One region of the Streptomyces sp. DH10 genome, then DNA from elsewhere that is predicted to be linked to it. Evidence: riboswitches for the same ligand, from Rfam matches in the RefSeq annotation. Region 1 holds a riboswitch; each other region holds the start of a gene.
What was found. Region 1 has a riboswitch for cobalamin ahead of QC385_RS03035 (ABC transporter substrate-binding protein). Riboswitches for the same ligand answer to the same signal wherever they lie in the genome.
Positions count from the first base shown of each region.

Region 2: another riboswitch for cobalamin. It lies ahead of QC385_RS37925 (cobalamin biosynthesis protein); the one in region 1 lies ahead of QC385_RS03035 (ABC transporter substrate-binding protein).
Region 3: another riboswitch for cobalamin. It lies ahead of QC385_RS34715 (ribonucleoside-diphosphate reductase subunit alpha); the one in region 1 lies ahead of QC385_RS03035 (ABC transporter substrate-binding protein).
Region 4: another riboswitch for cobalamin. It lies ahead of QC385_RS23585 (energy-coupling factor ABC transporter permease); the one in region 1 lies ahead of QC385_RS03035 (ABC transporter substrate-binding protein).

Region 1 covers NZ_JARVKU010000001.1:691,584-696,145, forward strand. The annotation lists gene QC385_RS03030 (FecCD family ABC transporter permease) at 1-483, opposite strand, end outside; gene QC385_RS03035 (ABC transporter substrate-binding protein) at 480-1,505, opposite strand; cobalamin riboswitch at 1,589-1,747, opposite strand; gene QC385_RS03040 (CoA-binding protein) at 1,844-2,254, shown strand; gene QC385_RS03045 (APC family permease) at 2,427-4,031, shown strand; gene QC385_RS03050 (4-hydroxybenzoate 3-monooxygenase) at 4,070-4,562, shown strand, end outside.
Region 2 covers NZ_JARVKU010000027.1:61,541-66,102, reverse strand. The annotation lists gene QC385_RS37930 (cobyric acid synthase) at 1-1,262, opposite strand, end outside; gene QC385_RS37925 (cobalamin biosynthesis protein) at 1,259-2,200, opposite strand; cobalamin riboswitch at 2,302-2,442, opposite strand; gene QC385_RS37920 (hypothetical protein) at 2,571-2,792, opposite strand; gene QC385_RS37915 (inorganic phosphate transporter) at 2,827-4,080, opposite strand; gene QC385_RS37910 (class II aldolase/adducin family protein) at 4,445-4,562, shown strand, end outside.
Region 3 covers NZ_JARVKU010000022.1:109,763-114,324, forward strand. The annotation lists gene mctP (monocarboxylate uptake permease MctP) at 1-665, shown strand, start outside; gene QC385_RS34705 (GNAT family N-acetyltransferase) at 738-1,259, shown strand; gene QC385_RS34710 (RNA-guided endonuclease InsQ/TnpB family protein) at 1,355-2,383, opposite strand; cobalamin riboswitch at 2,667-2,791, shown strand; gene QC385_RS34715 (ribonucleoside-diphosphate reductase subunit alpha) at 2,914-4,562, shown strand, end outside.
Region 4 covers NZ_JARVKU010000011.1:216,525-221,086, reverse strand. The annotation lists gene cbiQ (cobalt ECF transporter T component CbiQ) at 1-120, opposite strand, end outside; gene QC385_RS23590 (energy-coupling factor ABC transporter substrate-binding protein) at 126-494, opposite strand; gene QC385_RS23585 (energy-coupling factor ABC transporter permease) at 491-1,192, opposite strand; cobalamin riboswitch at 1,223-1,407, opposite strand; gene QC385_RS23580 (serine/threonine-protein kinase) at 1,498-2,922, opposite strand; gene QC385_RS23575 (MDR family MFS transporter) at 3,088-4,416, opposite strand; gene QC385_RS23570 (ABC transporter permease subunit) at 4,448-4,562, opposite strand, start outside.

The sequences.
Region 1 (4,562 bases):
CTGCATGGCGGCGACTCCCGCGAGGACGACCCGGTCGGTCGTGCCGCCGAGTGTGTGGCTGAGCAGCAGCACCAGCGCGAAGGACACCAGGGCGCCGAGGAACGCTCCCGCGGATACCGAGACGGCGCCGCCGCCCACGCCCAGGACGACGACCACGACCGCGCCGGTGGAGGCGCCGGAGGACACCCCGAGCACGAAGGGGTCGGCGAGCGGGTTGCGCAGCAGCGACTGCATCACCGCCCCGCACACGGCCAGTCCGGCCCCGCACACGGCCGCGAGCAGCGTGCGCGGCAGTCGCAGCTGCCAGACGATCCCGTCGCGGATGGGCGTGAGGTCCGAGCTGCCGAGTCCGAGGTGGGCCGCGACGGCGGACCAGACGTCCGCGACCCGGATGTCGGCCGGGCCGACGGTGATCGCCAGGGCCAGGGAGACCACCAGCAGCAAGGCGCCCGCGACACCGAGCGCGGGTCCGCGGACCGTCACTTCACGAGCCCGAACTCGCGCAGTCCGGCGGCTACCTTCTCCACTCCCTCGACCGTGCGGATGGTCGGGTTCATGGCCTGCCCGCTGAGCAGCACGTACCGCTTGTGCCTGACCGCCTCCATGTTCCTGGTGACCGGGTTGGACTCCAGGAAGGCGATCTTCTTCGCGGCCGACTCGGCGGTCTGCGACTTGCGGGTGAGGTCGCCGATGACGAGGACGTCGGGGTCGCGTTCGGCGACCGTCTCCCAGTTGATCTGCGGCCACTCCTCGTGCGTGTCGTCGAAGACGTTCTTCGCGCCGAGGGCCCGCGTGATGACGCCGGGCGCTCCGCAACAGCCCGCCATGTACGGCGACTCGGAGTTGGCGAACCAGTACAGGAGGGTGACGTCGGAGGCGTCGACGCCCCGTGTGGCCTTGGCCATGCGCCGCTGGAGGGAGGCGACGAGCTTGTCGCCCCGTTCCCGCACGCCGAACACGGTCGCCAGGTCGCGTACTTCGCCGTAGACGGTGTCGATGCCCAGCGCCTTGGCGCGCGCGCCGTCGCCGCCCCCGGAGTTGTCCTTGCCGGCGCAGTCCGACGGGGAGACGTACGTGGGCACGCCGAGCTTCTCGAACTGCTCGCGGGTGGCGACGCCGCCCTTGCCGAGGGTGGAGACGAAGGAGGCGGCGACGAAGTCGGGGCCGGCGTCCAGGACCCGTTCGAAGGACGGGTTGTTGTCGGAGATGCGCGGCACCTTCGCGTTGGCCTTCGCCAGCCCCTTCATCACCGGGTCGGTCCAGGTGGCCGTGCCCGCGAGGCGGTCGGCGAGGCCGAGGGAGAGCAGGATCTCGGTGGTGCCCTGGTTGAGGGAGACGGCGTGTCGCGGCGCGGCCTCGACGCGTACCTCGTGCCCGCAGTTGTCGAGGGTGACGGCGGCCTTCTCGGCGGTGGCCTTCGAGTCGCCGCAGCCGGTCAGGAGCAGGGAGCCGGCCGCGAGCAGGACGGCGGCACGGGCGGGTCGGGCAGGTCGGGCGAGGGGCACGGAAACCAGTCCTCAGTCGTCGAGGGCTCGATCGCGGAGCCCGGTCGTACGGTGCTCCCCCGCCGCGGACCGCCGCGGGGGCCGCCAGCAGGTCTTCGGACTCGGGTTCGTCCGGTACGGGGCGCCTTCCCGGACGTCACACGCCGTCCAGTGGCCGAGGCCCCGCCCGTCCCCCTCACCGCTGCGCGTCAGTTCCGGATTCGCACCGGATTCCCTGACCCACGTACATGGGTTCGACTGGCCTCGGCAAGCTATCACGGAGGGCGCCGGGGAATCACCGCGCACCGTCCGTCGTTGTGCGGACGACAGTTCTTCCGCGACTTTCGAGGAGGCCGCCGGTGTACGGCGACGAGGCAACGGTCCGCAGGATCCTCACCGGGCTCGGCGACACCTGGGCCGTGGTGGGCCTGTCGTCGAACGAGCAGCGCGCGGCGTACGGCGTCGCCGCCGTGCTCCAGCGCTACGGCAAGCGCGTCGTGCCCGTGCACCCGAAGGCGGAGACGGTGCACGGCGAGCAGGGGTACGCCAGTCTGGCGGACATCCCCTTCGACGTGGACGTCGTGGACGTGTTCGTGAACAGCGATCTCGCCGGAGCCGTCGCGGACGAGGCGGCCGCGAAGGGCGCGAAGGCGGTGTGGTTCCAGCTCGGCGTCATCGACGAGGCGGCGTACGACCGGACCCGTGCCGCGGGACTGGAGATGGTGATGGACCGCTGCCCGGCGATCGAGATCCCCCGGCTCGGGCAGTGACCTCAACGATTCCTCATCGCCGCCTACAGAATTCCTGAAACACTTCCCAGGAAATACCCGCGCCCGGTCAAGGCTGCGCAACTCGCCTTCTGCCGCCGGATAATCGATTCCTAATCTGAGGCCTCTTGCTCGCCGAACTCTCCGAGTTCATTTATGAGAGGCCCTTGAATTCATGGTAAGAGACGGCCTCCGCCGGGATGTCGGACTGATCGGCCTCATGTGGGCGTCGGTCGGCTCCATCATCGGCTCCGGCTGGTTGTACGGCGCCGAGAAGGCGGTCGTGGCGGCCGGCCCCGCGGCGATCCTGTCCTGGCTGATCGGCGCGGTCGCGATCGTGCTGCTGGCACTGGTGCACGCGGAACTCGGCGGCATGTTCCCGGTCGCGGGCGGCACTGCGCGCTATCCGCACTACGCGTTCGGCGGTCTCGCCGGCATGTCCTTCGGCTGGTTCTCCTGGCTCCAGGCGGCGACCGTGGCCCCGATCGAGGTCGAGGCCATGATCGGCTACGCCGGGCACTGGCACTGGGCCCAGGGCTTCCAGCACGCCGAGGACGGGACGCTGACGACGAGCGGGTTCGTCGTCGCCGTCGTCCTCATGGCCGTGTTCGTCGTCATCAACTTCCTCGGCGTGCGGATCCTGGCGCACACCAACAGCGCCGCCACCTGGTGGAAGGTGGCCGTGCCGCTGGCCGCGATCTTCATCATCGCGGCCGGCAACTTCCACCCGGGCAACTTCACCGAGCACGGCTTCGCGCCTTTCGGTGCCCACGGCGTGCTGAGCGCCGTCAGTTCCAGCGGCATCATCTTCGCCCTGCTGGGCTTCGAGCAGGCGATCCAGCTGGCGGGCGAGAGCCGCGACCCGGCCCGTGACCTGCCCCGCGCGACGCTCGGCTCGGTCGCCATCGGAGCCGCGATCTACGTCCTGCTCCAGATCGTCTTCATCGCCGCCCTGCCGCTGACCGCCTTCGCGCACGGCTGGGCCAAGCTCGACTACCCCGGCCTCAGCGGCCCTTGGGCGGGACTGGCCACCCTGCTGGGGCTCGGCTGGCTGAGCGTGGTGCTGTACCTGGACGCGGTCGTCTCACCCGGCGGCACCGGACTGATCTACACCACCGCCACCTCCCGCGTCTCCTACGGTCTGGCCCGCAACGGCTACGCGCCGAAGATCTTCACGCGCACCGACGCGCGCGGCGTGCCCTGGTTCGGGCTGATCGTCTCCTTCGTGACCGGCGTGGTCTGCTTCCTGCCGTTCCCGAGCTGGCAGCAATTGGTCGGCTTCATCACCTCGGCGAGCGTGCTGATGTACGCGGGCGCCCCACTGGCGTACGGCGTCTTCGCCGACCGCCTGCCCCACCGCGAACGGCCTTACCGCCTGCCCGGCGGGAACGTCGTCTCCCCGCTGTCGTTCGTGGTGGCCAACCTCATCATCTACTGGTCGACCTGGGACACGCTGTGGCGGCTCGGTGTGGCCATCGTCCTCGGTTACGTCCTGCTCGGCGGATACGCCTGGTACGCCACCCGCAAGGGCCTGCCCGACGCACCCCGGCTCGACTGGAGGGCCGCCCGGTGGCTGCCCGTCTACCTGCTGGGCATGGGCGTCATCTCCTGGCAGGGCGGCTTCGGCGGTCAGGGACACATCGCGCTGTGGTGGGACATCGCGGTCATCACGGTGTTCTCCCTGGCGATCTACTACTGGGCCCGGGCGTCGGCGTCCAGCCCGGAGGAGATCGAGCGGAGCATCGGGGAGGTGGCCGTCATCGAGACGCCCGTCCACTGACACCGGCCACGCGCGGCCGGCGCCTCCATAATGAGCGCATGACCCAAGCCGCCCCGCCCCCCAACTCCGGCGCCCCGCAACACTTTCCGGTCGTCGTCGTGGGCGCCGGTCCCGCGGGGCTGACCGTCGGCAACATCCTGCGGGCCGCGTCGGTGGACTGCCTGGTGCTGGAGACCGAGACCCGGGAGTTCATCGAACAGCGGCCCCGGGCCGGAGTCATCGAGGAATGGGCCGTGCGGGGCCTGGAGAAGCGGGGCCTCGCCCGGAACCTGCTGGACCGTGCGGAGCTGCACACCGCGTGCGAGTTCCGCTTCGACGGCGAGCGGTACCGGTTCCCCTACGGCGAGCTGACCGGCAGTCACCACTTCGTCTACCCGCAGCCGTTGCTGGTGACGGACCTGGTGCGCGAGTACGCCGACGTACGCGGCGGACAGATCCGCTTCGGGGTCCGGGACGTACGGGTGCACGACATCGACACCGACCGGCCGACGGTGTCGTACACCTGCCCGCAGACGGGTGAACACCGGGTCG
Region 2 (4,562 bases), on a different contig from region 1:
CAGGTCTGGCCGACCCGGCAGCCGTCGAGGAAGGCCGCGCCCCCTTGGACGTCGGCGACCCCGTGATGGATCTCGTAGCCCTCCACACGCTCCCCGAGGGCCTCGCCCTCCGGCCGCGTCAGGGTCTTCTCGCGGGCGAACCGCACCCGCACGGGCAGGACCCCGAGCCCCTCGACATGACCCCGGCGGCTCTCCACGTCGTCCTCGATGTGCTCGCCGAGGATCTGGAAGCCGCCGCAGATCCCCAGGACGGGCCGCTGCTCGGCGGCCCTGCGCACGAGCGCGCCGGCCAGCCCGCGCTCCCGCAGCCACTCCAGCGCACGGACGGTCCCCCGGGTCCCGGGCACGATGACGAGGTCGGCGTCGGCGAGTTCCTCCGGCCGGTCCACGAACCGCACGACGACACCGGGTTCGGCGGCCAGCGCGTCGACGTCCGTGAAGTTGGACATGAGCGGAACGGCGCACACCGCGACGCGCAGCACGTCCTCGCCGATCGGCGGGGCCACGACGGACTCCCGGACCGTCCCCCGCAGGGAGACGCGCAGCCCGTCTTCCTCGTCGATCCCCAGCCCGTGCCGGAAGGGCAGGACGCCGTACGTATGCCGCCCGGTGAGCCCCTTGAGCATGTCGAGCCCCGGCTCCAGCAGGGAGACGTCGCCCCGGAACTTGTTGACGAGGAACCCGGCGACGCACTCCTGGTCCTCGGGCGACAGCAGCGCCACGGTCCCGAAGAACGAGGCGAAGACACCGCCCCGGTCGATGTCGCCGACGACGAGCACGGGGAGCCCGGCGTTGCGGGCGATCCCCATGTTGACGATGTCGGTCCGCCGCAGATTGATCTCGGCGGGACTGCCCGCCCCCTCACAGATCACCGCGTCATACGTGCCCCGCAACTGCTCCAGGCAGTCCAGTACGGTCCCGAGCAGCTTCTGCTGCCGTCCGCCGTGGTACCCGCGTGCGCTGAGCTCCCCGACCGGCTTGCCCAGCAGCACGACCTGACTGCTGCTCTCGCCGCCGGGCTTGAGCAGCACCGGGTTCATCAGCGCGGTCGGCTCGACGCGGCAGGCCTGCGCCTGCATGGCCTGCGCTCGCCCGATCTCGGCGCCTTCCTTCGTCACGAAGGAGTTGAGGGACATGTTCTGCGCCTTGAAGGGCGCCACCTTGACGCCCTGCCGCACCAGCCACCGGCAGATCCCCGCGGTCACGACGCTCTTGCCTGCGTCGGAGGTGGTACCGGCGACGAGAAGCCCACCGCCCGTCATGACGTACGCCCTTTCGCGATGCGGCGCGCGGCGACACAGACGCCGAGCGCGAGCCAGCCGACACGCCTGGACAGCCGTACGGCCCGTTCGATGTCCCGGGTGGCGACGGCGCGCCCGGCCCCGTTGAGCACGGGCCGGTGCTCGACGCGCCCGCCGTACGACAAGGTCCCGCCCAGCCGCACCCCGAGCGCCCCCGCGAACGAGGCCTCCACGGGCCCGGCGTTGGGGCTCGGATGCTTGGCGGCGTCGGCGCGCCAGGCCCGTACGGCTCCCCGTGGATCGTCTCCCGCCAGGGCCGCGAGCACGGCGGTCAGCCGGGCCCCCGGCCAGCCCGCCAGGTCGTCCAGCCGGGCGGAGGCCCATCCGTAACGCCGGTACCGGGCCGACTTGTGCCCGACCATGGCGTCGAGGGTGTTGACGGCGCGGAACCCGAGGAGTCCCGGCACACCGCCGACGGCCCCCCACACGAGCGCCCCCACGACCGCGTCGGAGGTGTTCTCGGCGACGGACTCGACCACGGCCCGCGCGATCCCGTCGGCGTCGAGCGCCTGCGGATCCCGCCCGCACAGATGCGGCAGCCGCACCCGTGCCCCGTCGACGTCCCCCGCCTCCAGGGCACGCCCGATGGCCCGCGCCTCCCGCGCGAGCGAAGTCCCCCCGACCACGGCCCAGGTGGCGGCACCGGTCAGCGCGGCGGAGGCGACGGCGGAGTCACGCACGGCCCGCGCGGCGACGCTCCCGAGCGCGACGGCTCCTCCCGCGCACACCACGGTGTGCAGCGCGCCCCAGCCCCGGTGGTCCCGCCACAACACCCGTTCCACGGCTCCCGCGGCCCGCCCGAACACGGCGACCGGATGCCCCCGGCGAGGATCGCCGAGCAGCAGGTCACCGATCAGACCGGCGGCGGCGCCGTACGCGAAGACGCGACCGGCACCCATGGGCTCAGCCGTCCGTAGGGGCAGGCAGGGGTGGGGTACTGAACTTCGATCGGCAGCCGCGCATGGCGATATGTCCTCACTCAGGGTGTCCGCGCCCTGGTTCGACTAGACCGGCGGTGAGAGTTCCTGGCTCCCGGGGAATCGCTACCCCGGTGACAGTGGCGGGACCGCGCCGGACTTCCACCGGCTTCCTCTCCTGCCGCCGTTACTGGCCCCGGCAGTCCACCACGGCCGGGAACAGCCGTCAACTTGCCGTTGACCTGCGAGGGGAGACTGTGGAGAAGCCCACACCGCCCCCTGTCACACGAGGACGGGCGGGACAGGACCGAAGTCCTGTCCCGCCCGTCGGGAACCTCGTGCGGTCGGGCCGTCAGGCCACGATCAGATAGATCCCGTACCCCACAGCCGCCGCGCACGCCGCGAAGCACGCGTACGCGCCGGTGACCGCGAGGCCCGCGGATCCGCCCTGGGCCACCGCCCGTTCGCGGCGGGACAGGCCGGTGATGCCGAGGGTGAACAGGGCCACCAGGGCCACGGTGACCACGAGGCTGACGCCGAAGACGGAGCCGAGGGCCGCCCAGTCGATCTTCATATCGGAGACTCTTCCTTGTTACGGGTCGGCGGGGTCAGACCGTGGTGGTCGTCGAGGGCGTCCGCTCGGCGGTGGCCTGCGCCGGGAACGACGGCACCGGGTCCTCCGCCGCCTCCGTTGCCGTGCCGGCCGGCGGCGGCGTCACCGCTGCCATCGCCGTGGTCACCACACCGGCGGGCTCCGCCTCGTCGGTGTCGTTGACGTTGGTGTGGTCGACGACCTCACGCCGCGAGATCTTCCAGATCGCCGCGCTGGAGGCGACGAGGAAGACGGCCACCACCGCGGTGCCCCAGCTGCCGAAGCCGGTGACGTACTCGGCGAGCGCGGCCACCAGGGCCGCTGCCGGCAGCGTCAGACCCCACGCGACGAACATCCGCGTCGCCGTCGACCAGCGGACGACGCCGCCCTTGCGGCCGAGGCCCGCGCCCATCACGGAGCCGGACACGGAGTGCGTCGTGGAGAGCGAGAAGCCGAGGTGCGAGGAGGCCAGGATGACCGTCGCCGCGCTGGTCTGGGCGGCGAAGCCCTGCTGCGGCTGGAGGTCGGTCAGGCCCTTGCCCATGGTCCGGATGATGCGCCAGCCGCCGAGGTACGTGCCGAGCGCGATGGCGATGCCCGCCGACAGGATGACCCACATGGGCGGGTCGGAGTCGGGGGCGACGGCGCCGCCGGCGACCAGGGCGAGGGTGATGACACCCATCGTCTTCTGGGCGTCGTTGGTGCCGTGGGCCAGGGAGACCAGGCCCGCGGAGGCGATCTGGCCGGCGCGGTAGCCCTTCTCGGAGGCCTTGCCGTCGGCCTTCTTGCCGAGGGAGTACGTCAGCCGTGTGGCGAGCAGCGCCGCGAGGCCCGCGACCAGCGGGGCGGCGATCGCCGGGATGAGCACCTTGGTGACCAGGACGTCACCGTGCACCGCGCCGACGCCCGCCGAGGCGATCGTGGCGCCGATCAGGCCGCCCATCAGGGCGTGCGAGGAACTCGACGGCAGGCCGACCAGCCAGGTCAGCAGGTTCCAGAGGATCGCGCCGACCAGGGCGGCGAAGATGACCTCGGGACGGATGCCGGCCTCGTCGACGAGGCCCTTGGAGATCGTGTTGGCGACTTCCACCGACAGGAAGGCACCGACCAGGTTGAGGACGGCGGACATGGCGACGGCGACCTTGGGCCTCATGGCACCGGTGGAAATGGTCGTGGCCATCGCGTTCGCCGTGTCGTGGAAACCGTTCGTGAAATCGAACGCGAGTGCGGTTATCACCACAATCGCGAGGATCAGCGAGAAGCTTTCCATTTACCCAGGCAATCGTTCGAGGTCATTGGCTGGACGAACGTAGGTAACCCGAGTGAACGGAAGATGAACTGGGAGGGGCGCAGGGGTGTCCGCAATCTAGGGTTACCGTTCCGCCCTGCTGTCACGCTCCCAGCGCCCCTAAGGGCTAGGCCCCGCGCCCGAACCGTTTCAGCCGATCGAGTGACCCTTCGAAGAGATTTTGATCACCCGGCAGGCTCCCGAGCCGTTGTATGCGATGTCGAGCGAGGGCGGCTGCGTCCAGCCGTCCACCGTCGAGCGGCGAATCCACCGGAGAAGCTCGGCTTCCGGCCTAAAGTGCCCCCACCCGGCGGCGCGTTGAGGGGCTGCCTGGCAGGATCGCCGCATGGCTGAGCAGCGAGACGACGGGTGGGACGCGGGAGGCGTCCGGGGCGGCGGACAGGATGCGGGGGAGCCGCGGCGGAGGGGGGTGCGCCCCGAGGAGGCACGCGCCTGGGAGGAAC
Region 3 (4,562 bases), on a different contig from region 1:
GTCAGCTGGCGATCCCGCAGCTGTTCGAGACCATGTTCCCGGACTGGTTCGCCGGCGTGGCCTTCGCGGCGATCGGCATCGGGGCCCTGGTCCCGGCGGCCATCATGTCCATCGCGGCCGCGAACCTCTTCACCCGCAACATCTACAAGGACTTCATCAAGCCCGACGCCACGCCCGCCCAGGAGACCAAGGTCTCGAAGCTGGTCTCCCTGCTGGTGAAGGTGGGCGCGCTGGCCTTCGTCCTCACCATGGACAAGACGGTCGCCATCAACTTCCAGCTGCTCGGCGGCATCTGGATCCTCCAGACCTTCCCGGCCCTGGTCGGCGGCCTGTTCACCCGCTGGTTCCACCGCTGGGCCCTGCTCGCGGGCTGGGCGGTCGGCATGGTCTACGGCACGGTCGCCGCGTACGGCGTCGCCTCCCCGACCCAGAAGCACTTCGGCGGCTCGTCGAAGGAGATCCCGGGCATCGGCGAGATCGGTTACATCGGCCTCACGGCGTTCGTCCTGAACGTCGTCGTCACCGTCGTCCTGACCTTCGTCCTCCGGGCGCTGAAGGCCCCCGACGGCATCGACGAGACCAAGCCGGAGGACTACACGGCGGACGCGGGCGACCCCGGCGTCCAGGTGGAGCTTCCGCCGGCGACGGCCGGCACCTCGCACTGACTCGCAGGTGACAGCGGGCCGTCGGCGAGAAACCGGCGGCCCGTTGTCATACCCGTCTCGCACACTCGGACCATGGACATCCTCATCCGGCGGGTGAAGCCCGCCGAATACGACGCCCTCGGCGAGATCACCGCCCAGGCCTACCTGAAGGACGGCCTCCTCGACTTCGGGGAGAGCGACGGATACCTCGGCGAACTCAGGGACGTGGCCAAGCGGGCCGCCGCCGCGGACGTCCTCGTGGCCACCCAAGGCGAACACGTCCTCGGTGGTGTCACCTTCGTCCCCTCCGGCGGTCCCATGGCCGACATCGCCCGGCCCTCGGAAGCCGAGATACGGATGCTCGCCGTCGCCCACGAGGCCCGCGGGCGCGGCGCCGGAGAGGCCCTCGTCCGCGCCTGCGTCGACCGCGCCCGTGCGACGGACGGCTGTGTCCGCGTCGTCCTGTCGACACAGCGCACCATGCACTCCGCCCACCGCATCTACGAACGCCTCGGCTTCGTCCGTACCCCGGAGCGCGACTGGAACCCGCTTCCGGAGCTTGCCGACATCACTCTCCTCACCTACGAGTTGACGCTGTCACCTTCTCGGCCCTGAACGGCCGAGCTTGTTGGCTCGGTCGTTCACACCTCGTCGCGCTCCCGACTGCCCCCTACGACAGGACGGTCACGGGTCGCATCTCCCCTCTCCGGTCAGACCGGGTGTGGGACGGGCATGGTGACGAATGCCCACGCCGAGCGTGCGCGGTCGCGCACGTTGACCCCGGCTACGACGTCGGCGGGGCCAGCGAGCCCGCACCGACGACAGCGGAAATAGTCCCGGGTGGGCCGGTTGGCCCGCTCGGTGTGACCGCAGCGCGGGCAGCGCTGCGAGGTATGTCGTGCGTCCACTTCCAGGAATGGCACCCCGGCCTTACGAGCTTTGTAGGCGAGGTGGTGTCCGAGCTGGTGGAAGGGCCATGAGGAGAGGGTGCCCCGCTGGTGACCCCGTAGCCGTACCCGCTCGCGGATCCCGCCGAGGTGCTCGACGGCAATGCCGCGACCGGTGCGTTGGGCAACGGACACGATCTCCTTGCTGATCCGGTGGTTCACATGGGTGGCATGGCGGCGTTCCTTCTGTGCGCGGCGGGTGGCCGAGCGGGTCCGCCTGGCCTGGAGTTCGGCACGTTTGCGGGCCTGCCAGCGCCAGTAGCGGGACAAGCGGCGGCCCTGGTGGTTGGTGCCGTCGCTGGTGGTGGCGAGGTTCACGATGCCCCGGTCGACCCCGATCCAATCGGCAGGCTCGTACACCTCCGGGCCGGGGATGTCGCAGGTGGCGATCAGGAACCACTTCCTGCCGCGCTGGACGAGGTCGCTCTCGCCCTTGCAGTACTGCACGAGGGTCTTGAGCTGCTCGGGGGAGCAGACAAAGCGGATGCCCTTCATCCGCCCGGCGACGGTCCAGATGGACACCGTGCGTGCGTCGTACTGCCACGACAGGCAACGGTCGTCGAACGGCTGGGCCGCCTCCGGGCGGAAGGCGATCGGTGAGCCGACCGCCCTGCGGTGCCGCTTGGAGGTGGGCGAGCCCAGGTTTCCGGCCTGAAGGTTGTCCTTGAGGTTCTCGGCGAAGGCAACCTGCGAAGCGTAGGTGGCGGCCCGGTTGCAGGCGCGCAGGGTCGCCTCAAGCGCCGACGCCTGCTCGGGCGTCGGCAGCAACTTCACCTGCACGACCAGCCTCATGGCATCGGACCGTAGTACGACATCCGCACACACAACCGCTATTCGCCCCGCACTCACCACAGCAGGTGACCCGCGGGACGACTGTTCGCATTCCCCGGCTCCGCCGGGCAGCCGTGGGCGGGCGCCCCTCGCCGGACAAAGAGCCGACGCGGCGACGCTCCGCGTCGCGGCCGACAGGAGGCGATTGCTCCCCGGCGTAAACGCCGAGGCATCCTCGCCAGAAGCGGGTGAAACCGTCGCGGCACTACATCTAGGGGTGCTTTCTCAACCCGGCACAAGATGTATGCTCATGCTCGCTGTCGCCGCAGGGGAATCCGGTGCGAATCCGGAACTGTCCCGCAACGGTGTACTTGTGCGTGTTCGCGCACAGGCTTCAGTCCGAGGACCTGCCGACAGCGCGCCCGGCCGCCCGGCCGGTGCGCCCTGACGTCCGGGCCTCGCGGAGTGGGCCGGTGGACGCGACGCCGCGTGCGCTCGCGTGCTGCCCGCTGCCCTGCGAGGCCCCCGTGCCGAGCGAGGGAGAGCCCCACGTGACCATCGCGCCAGCCGATCCGGTCTCAGCCGCCGAAGAAGAGCAAGACGGTCCTGGTGCCGCGCTGCTGCGGACCCTGACCGAGCTGACCGCCGACCTCCCCGACGCCGACCCCGGCCGGGTCGCCGCCGCCGCGCTGCGCGGCCGGTCCGCGCGGGCCGACGAGTCGGAGTTGCGCGAGCTGGCGACGGAGGCGGCCGCCGGCCTCATCTCCGAGGACCCCGCCTACTCCCGGCTGGCCGCGCGCCTGCTGACGATCGGGATCCGCGCCGAGGCCGCCTCGCAGGGCGTCACATGCTTCACCGAGTCCGTCGCGGTGGGGCACCGGGAGGGCCTCATCGCCGACCGGACCGCCGAGTTCGTGCGCGTCCACGCCGCCCGTCTCGACGCCCTGATCGACACGGCCGCCGACGACCGCTTCGGCTACTTCGGCCTGCGCACGCTGCACAGCCGCTACCTGCTCCGGCACCCGATCACCCGCAAGGTGATCGAGACGCCCCAGCACTTCATGCTGCGCGTCGCCGCCGGTCTCGCCGAGGACGACACCCGCCGCTCCGTCGACGAAGTCGCCGCGCTCTACGGGCTGATGAGCCGGCTCGACTACCTCCCCTCCTCCCCCACCCTCTTCAACTCCGGCACGCGGCACCCCCAGATGTCGTCCTGCTACCTGCTCGACTCCCCCAAGGACGAGCTGGACTCGATCTACGACAGGTACCACCAGGTGGCGCGGCTGTCGAAGCACGCCGGCGGCATCGGCATCGCGTACTCCCGCATCCGTGCGCGCGGTTCGCTGATCCGCGGTACCAACGGCCACTCCAACGGCATCGTCCCGTTCCTGAAGACCCTCGACGCCTCGGTCGCCGCCGTGAACCAGGGCGGCCGCCGCAAGGGCGCCGCCGCGGTCTACCTGGAGACCTGGCACTCCGACATCGAGGAGTTCCTGGAGCTGCGCGACAACACCGGCGAGGACGCCCGCCGTACGCACAACCTGAACCTCGCGCACTGGGTGCCCGACGAGTTCATGCGGCGGGTGAACGCCGACGCGCACTGGTCGCTGTTCTCCCCCGCGGACGTGCCCGAGCTGGTCGACCTGTGGGGCGAGGAGTTCGACGCCGCGTACCGGGCGGCCGAGGCGAAGGGCCTCGCGCAGAAGACCCTGCCGGCCCGCGAGCTGTACGGCCGCATGATGCGCACCCTCGCGCAGACCGGCAACGGCTGGATGACCTTCAAGGACGCCGCCAACCGCACCGCCAACCAGACCGCCGAACCGGGCCACGTCGTTCACTCCTCCAACCTCTGCACGGAGATCCTGGAGGTCACCAGCGACGGCGAGACGGCGGTCTGCAACCTGGGATCGGTCAACCTCGGCGCGCTGGTCGACCAGGCCGGCGGGGACATCGACTGGGAGCGGCTGGACGAGACCGTCCGCACCGCCGTCACGTTCCTCGACCGGGTCGTGGACATCAACTTCTACCCGACCGAGCAGGCGGGCCGTTCCAACGCCAGGTGGCGTCCCGTCGGCCTCGGCGTCATGGGCCTCCAGGACGTCTTCTTCAAGCTGCGCCTGCCCTTCGACTCGCCCGAGGCCAAGGCGCTCTCCACCCGCATCGCCGAGCGCATCATGCTCGCCGCCTACGAGGCCTCCGC
Region 4 (4,562 bases), on a different contig from region 1:
GCCCGGCCAGGGCGGCAGCGAGATCGCCAGGAGGGTCAGCCCCAGCCCGAGCACGGCCTTGTCCACGGGATGGCGGCGGCGCCAGCGGCTGCTGTGCGCCGCCGCGTCGATCGGCAGCACGCGGCTCAGGCCCTTTCGGCCGTGGACTCCTCGGCGGCACCGGCCGCCGGGCTCTCGGAGTCCCGGTCCCGCGCCCGCCGCTCACCCTGCCGCCGGCCCCGGCGCAGGCCGAAGTAGTAGGCGAGGACACCGGCGCCGAGAGCCGCCTGGAGGGAGAACAGCGCCGACTCGATCTCACCGGACGGCGGTTCGTACAGGGGCGAGAACCAGGGCTCGTAGTCCGGCTCGATCTCGGTGATCGCCGTCTCGGCCTCGCCGTCGGAGCCCGTGAAGGGCTCCTCCTTGTGGTCGCCGAGACCGAGCGCGAGCGGCAGCACGGCGAGCGCGACCACGACGAGCAGCAGCAGGATGTTGATCTTCGTGTTCCTGCTCATCGGGCCACCGCCTCGGTCTCGCCGCGGGACTGCTTGCCGGCGATGAGCACACCCAGCCGGGTCAGTTCGCCCTTGCTGGACTGCACCAGCAGCCGCATCACGAGGACCGTCAGCAGTCCCTCGCTCACCGCGAGCGGGATCTGGGTGACGGCGAAGATGGAGCCGAACTTGCCGAGCGCGCCCAGGAACCCGCTGCCCGGGTCGGGGAAGGCGAGCGCCAGCTGCACGCTGGTGACGCAGTAGGTGGACAGGTCGGCGACGAACGCCGCGAAGAACACGGCGACCATCAGCGGCGCGCCGTACCGCCGCAGCAGCCGGTACACCGCGTATCCCGCCCAGGGGCCGACGATCGCCATGGAGAAGACGTTGGCGCCCAGCGTGGTCAGACCGCCGTGCGCGAGCAGCAGTGCCTGGAAGAGCAGGGTGATCGTGCCCAGCACCGCCATGACGGGCGGCCGGAACAGGATGGCTCCCAGGCCCGTGCCGGTGGGGTGGGAGCAGCTGCCGGTGACGGACGGCAGTTTCAGGGCGGACAGGACGAACGTGAAGGCGCCGGAGGCACCGAGGAGCAGGGTGCTCTCGGGGTGCTCGCGCACCTCACGGGTGAGCGACCGGACTCCGTGGACGACGAACGGCGCAGACGCGACACCCCAGGCGGCCGCGTGCGCCGGAGGCAGGAAACCCTCGGCAATGTGCATGGCTCAGCAGACCCTCTCCAGCACCTCGTGGATGGTTGACGCGCCTTGGCCGGTCTCCTGGCTCACGGGTCCCACCGCCCGTACTCCGCCTTCCCGGGTTCGTGAGAACCCAGTGGCTGCCCGCGAGGGCTGGAGCCGGACTTCCCGATCACAGTGGCGAGGGCCGCACCGGCATCACACCGGATTTCCCGTTCACCAAGGCGTGGTGACAGTAATGCCGGGATAAGGGCCATGACAAGCCAGCCGAGGGGGCGCGCGAGGGGGCGCGTGAAGGGGCGACCGCTCGCACACCGGCGCAGGAGGGCTCAGTCGTCGCCCTCTCCGTCATCGTCCTCCCCGTTCTCCCAGGACTGCGGAGTCTGTTCCTGCTTGGGCTTGTCCGCCTTCTGCGGCGGGTCGCTGATCGCCTCCGGCGTCGGGCTCGAGAGGCCGGGCGTCGGTTCGGCGGAGGTCGGGGTGCCGGGGGCCGCGGGGGAGGGGGTGACATCGGCCACTGTGCCGGCGGGGGGAGTCGTGGCGGGCGCCGGGGCGGAGGAGAGGGGCTCGGCGGAGCCGGCGGACGAGACGGCGGCCGGGCTGCTCGCGGACGGCGACGCGTCGGGTTCCGTACCCTCCGTCGCGGTCTTGTCGGGCGAGAACCACATCATGCCGGCGAGCATCGCGGCGAGGAACAGCGCCGCCGCGGCCACCGCCGCGGCCAGCCTCCGGTGGTTGCCGGGGCCGTTACGGGGTGCGGAGCGACGTGAACGCCCGCCCGGGGCGGTGCGAGACCCCGTGGGCAGCGCGTACGTGGCCGGGGCGCCGGTGCCGGCCGCCGTGTACGGTCCCGGCCCGGAGGAGGGCACCGGGGACGCCGCGTACGGTCCCGGCCCGGAGGACGGCACCGGGGACGCCGCCTCCGGCAGTGGCTCGGGCAGCCCCTGCCAGGCGCCGCCGGCGAACCACTCGGCGGCCTGCTGTGCCGTGGGCCGGTCCTCGGGCTGCTTGGCGAGCAGGGCGAGGAGGTAGCTCTCGAAGGCCGGCGGCAGACCGGTGACACCGAGCTCGCGGGGCGGTACGGGAACGTTGTCGAGATGCTGGTGGAGGAGTGCGACGGCGGTGTCGGCCTGGAACGGCGGGCGGCCGCTGAGGAGCTGGTAGAGCACGCACCCCAGGGAGTACATGTCGGAGGCGGGACCCGCAGGCCGGCCCAGGGCGCGTTCGGGCGCGAGGTAGAGGCCGGTGCCGACGATCTGGCCGGTGGCGGTGAGCGCGGCGCCCGGGTCGTCGAGGAAGCGCGCGATGCCGAAGTCGCCGATCTTCAGCGTCCCGCCCGCGTCCAGCAGGAGGTTGGCGGGTTTGACGTCCCGGTGCACGATGCCCTGCTGGTGCGCGGCGGCGAGCCCCGCTGCGGCCTGCGCGGCGAGTCCCGCCACCCGCTCGGCCGGGAGCGCGCCGGAGACGGACAGCACCCGGGCGAGGCTGTCGCCCTCGACCAGCTCCATCACCAGGTACAGCCGGTTGTCGTACTCGCCGAAGTCCAGGACACCGACCACGTTGGGGTGATTGAGACGCCCGGCCGTCTGGGCCTCCAGACGGAACCGGGACGCCGCCGTGGCGTCGGTGTCCTGAGGCAGCAGCAGCTTGAGGGCCACCGCTCTGGCGAGCGTCTCGTCGTACGCACGCCAGACCTCTCCCATTCCGCCGCGCCCGATCTCAACGTCCAGCCGGTAGCGGCCCGCTAGCAGCACTCGTCCTCGTCCTCTGCTCGTGGGAAGGTCCTCGCCGCAGGCCGTAACTCCCCGCGTCGGAGCGGAGGTTGGTGGGGGGTGCCGCAGCCGACCCAGGATACTGGCGCCGCGTGACCACTGTTCCCCTTCCTTGCGCCGTCGGGCGCCGGAACCCTCCGCGCGCCGTCAGGCCGCCGCGCCCGCCCCCCGCGCCCGCTCCTTCCGGCGCGGCAGCAGTGTCACCGCCAGGGCGGGTACGGCCGCGAGGACCAGCCAGGGGACGGCTGCCGGGAGGCCGGTGTCGAGCAGGGAGCCGGTGGCCGCGCTGCCGGCGAGGACGATCAGGCCCGAGACGGACGACAGCGCACCCATGTAGAGGCCGATCCGGCCCTCCTCGGCGAGGTCGGGCACCCAGGCGCGGGCGGCGGGCACGACCAGCATCTGCCCCACGGTGAGCAGCACGACGAAACCCGCGGCCGGCAGCAGTCCGGCGGCACCCGTCCAGCCCGCGGGCCGCGCCGCGGCCACCACCGCGAAACCGGACGCGATCAGCAGCAGCCCGGCGGTCATGGAGCGGCGCAGGTCGAGCCGGTCGCCGGCCCAGCGGGTCAGGGGCAGTTGAGCGAACACCACCAGCACCGAGGACAGGGCGAACAGCCAGGACAGCGGCGCCTGGGAGCCCGTCGCGCGCTCCACCTCGTCCGGCAGGGCCAGATACAGCTGGTTGTAGGCCAGCAGGTATGTACCGTACGCACAGCACAGGGCCAGGAAGCGGCGGTTGCGCAGCAACAGGCGCGCCCCGCCCCGCTGCCGGACGCGGACCCTGCCGGGGATGTGCTGCGGCATCAGCCGCAGATGCCCGGCGAGGACGAGCACGAACACCGCGGCACCGGCGAGGCACGCGGTGCGGAAGTCGACGGCGAGCAGCAGCGCGCCGAGCAGCGGCCCGACGAAGGCCCCGGCCTGGCCCGCCACGCTGAACAGGGCCAGGAGACGGGTGCGTGAGCCGTGCCCTTCCTCCTCCCAGACCACCGCCTGGCGGGCCACCTCGGACTCCACGGCGGGCGAGAACAGGGCGGCGGCGAAGCCGATCACGAGCACGGCGCCGATCACGGTCCAGCTCGCCTCCGCGTACCCGAGCCACGCGAACCCGGCGATCCGCAGGACGCAGCCCGCCAGCACGACCGGGCGTACGCCGTAGCGGTCGACGAGTGAGCCGCCCACCACGAACAGGCCCTGCTGGCTGAAGGTGCGCAGGCCGAGGACGAAGCCGACCAGCCAGCCCGCCATGCCGATCGCGGTGCCGAGGTGCTCGGCGAGGAACGGCAGGACGGCGAAGAAGCCGATGTTGAAGGCGAGCTGGGTCACGATCAGCAGCCGCAGCAGCGGGGACAGGCCCCGCCAGAGCCGCCAGGTGCTCTCGCGCGGGGCCTTGGGCGTCCCGTCGTCGGAGGTCTCGCCCGTGGGCGCGTGGACGGCCCGGCGGGCCAGGGCGCGGGATATGAGGCCGGTCATCGTTCTTCCCTCGTAGGGGTGGGCACAGGAGTCATGGGGCGTCGGGACGGTTCGGCCGCCGCCGCGGGGCAGGGATCAGCCGGTCGCCGGGCGGCCCGGCGGGGCTGCCAGCACGCCCACGCCGCCGGGGCAGCCGTACGCCGCCG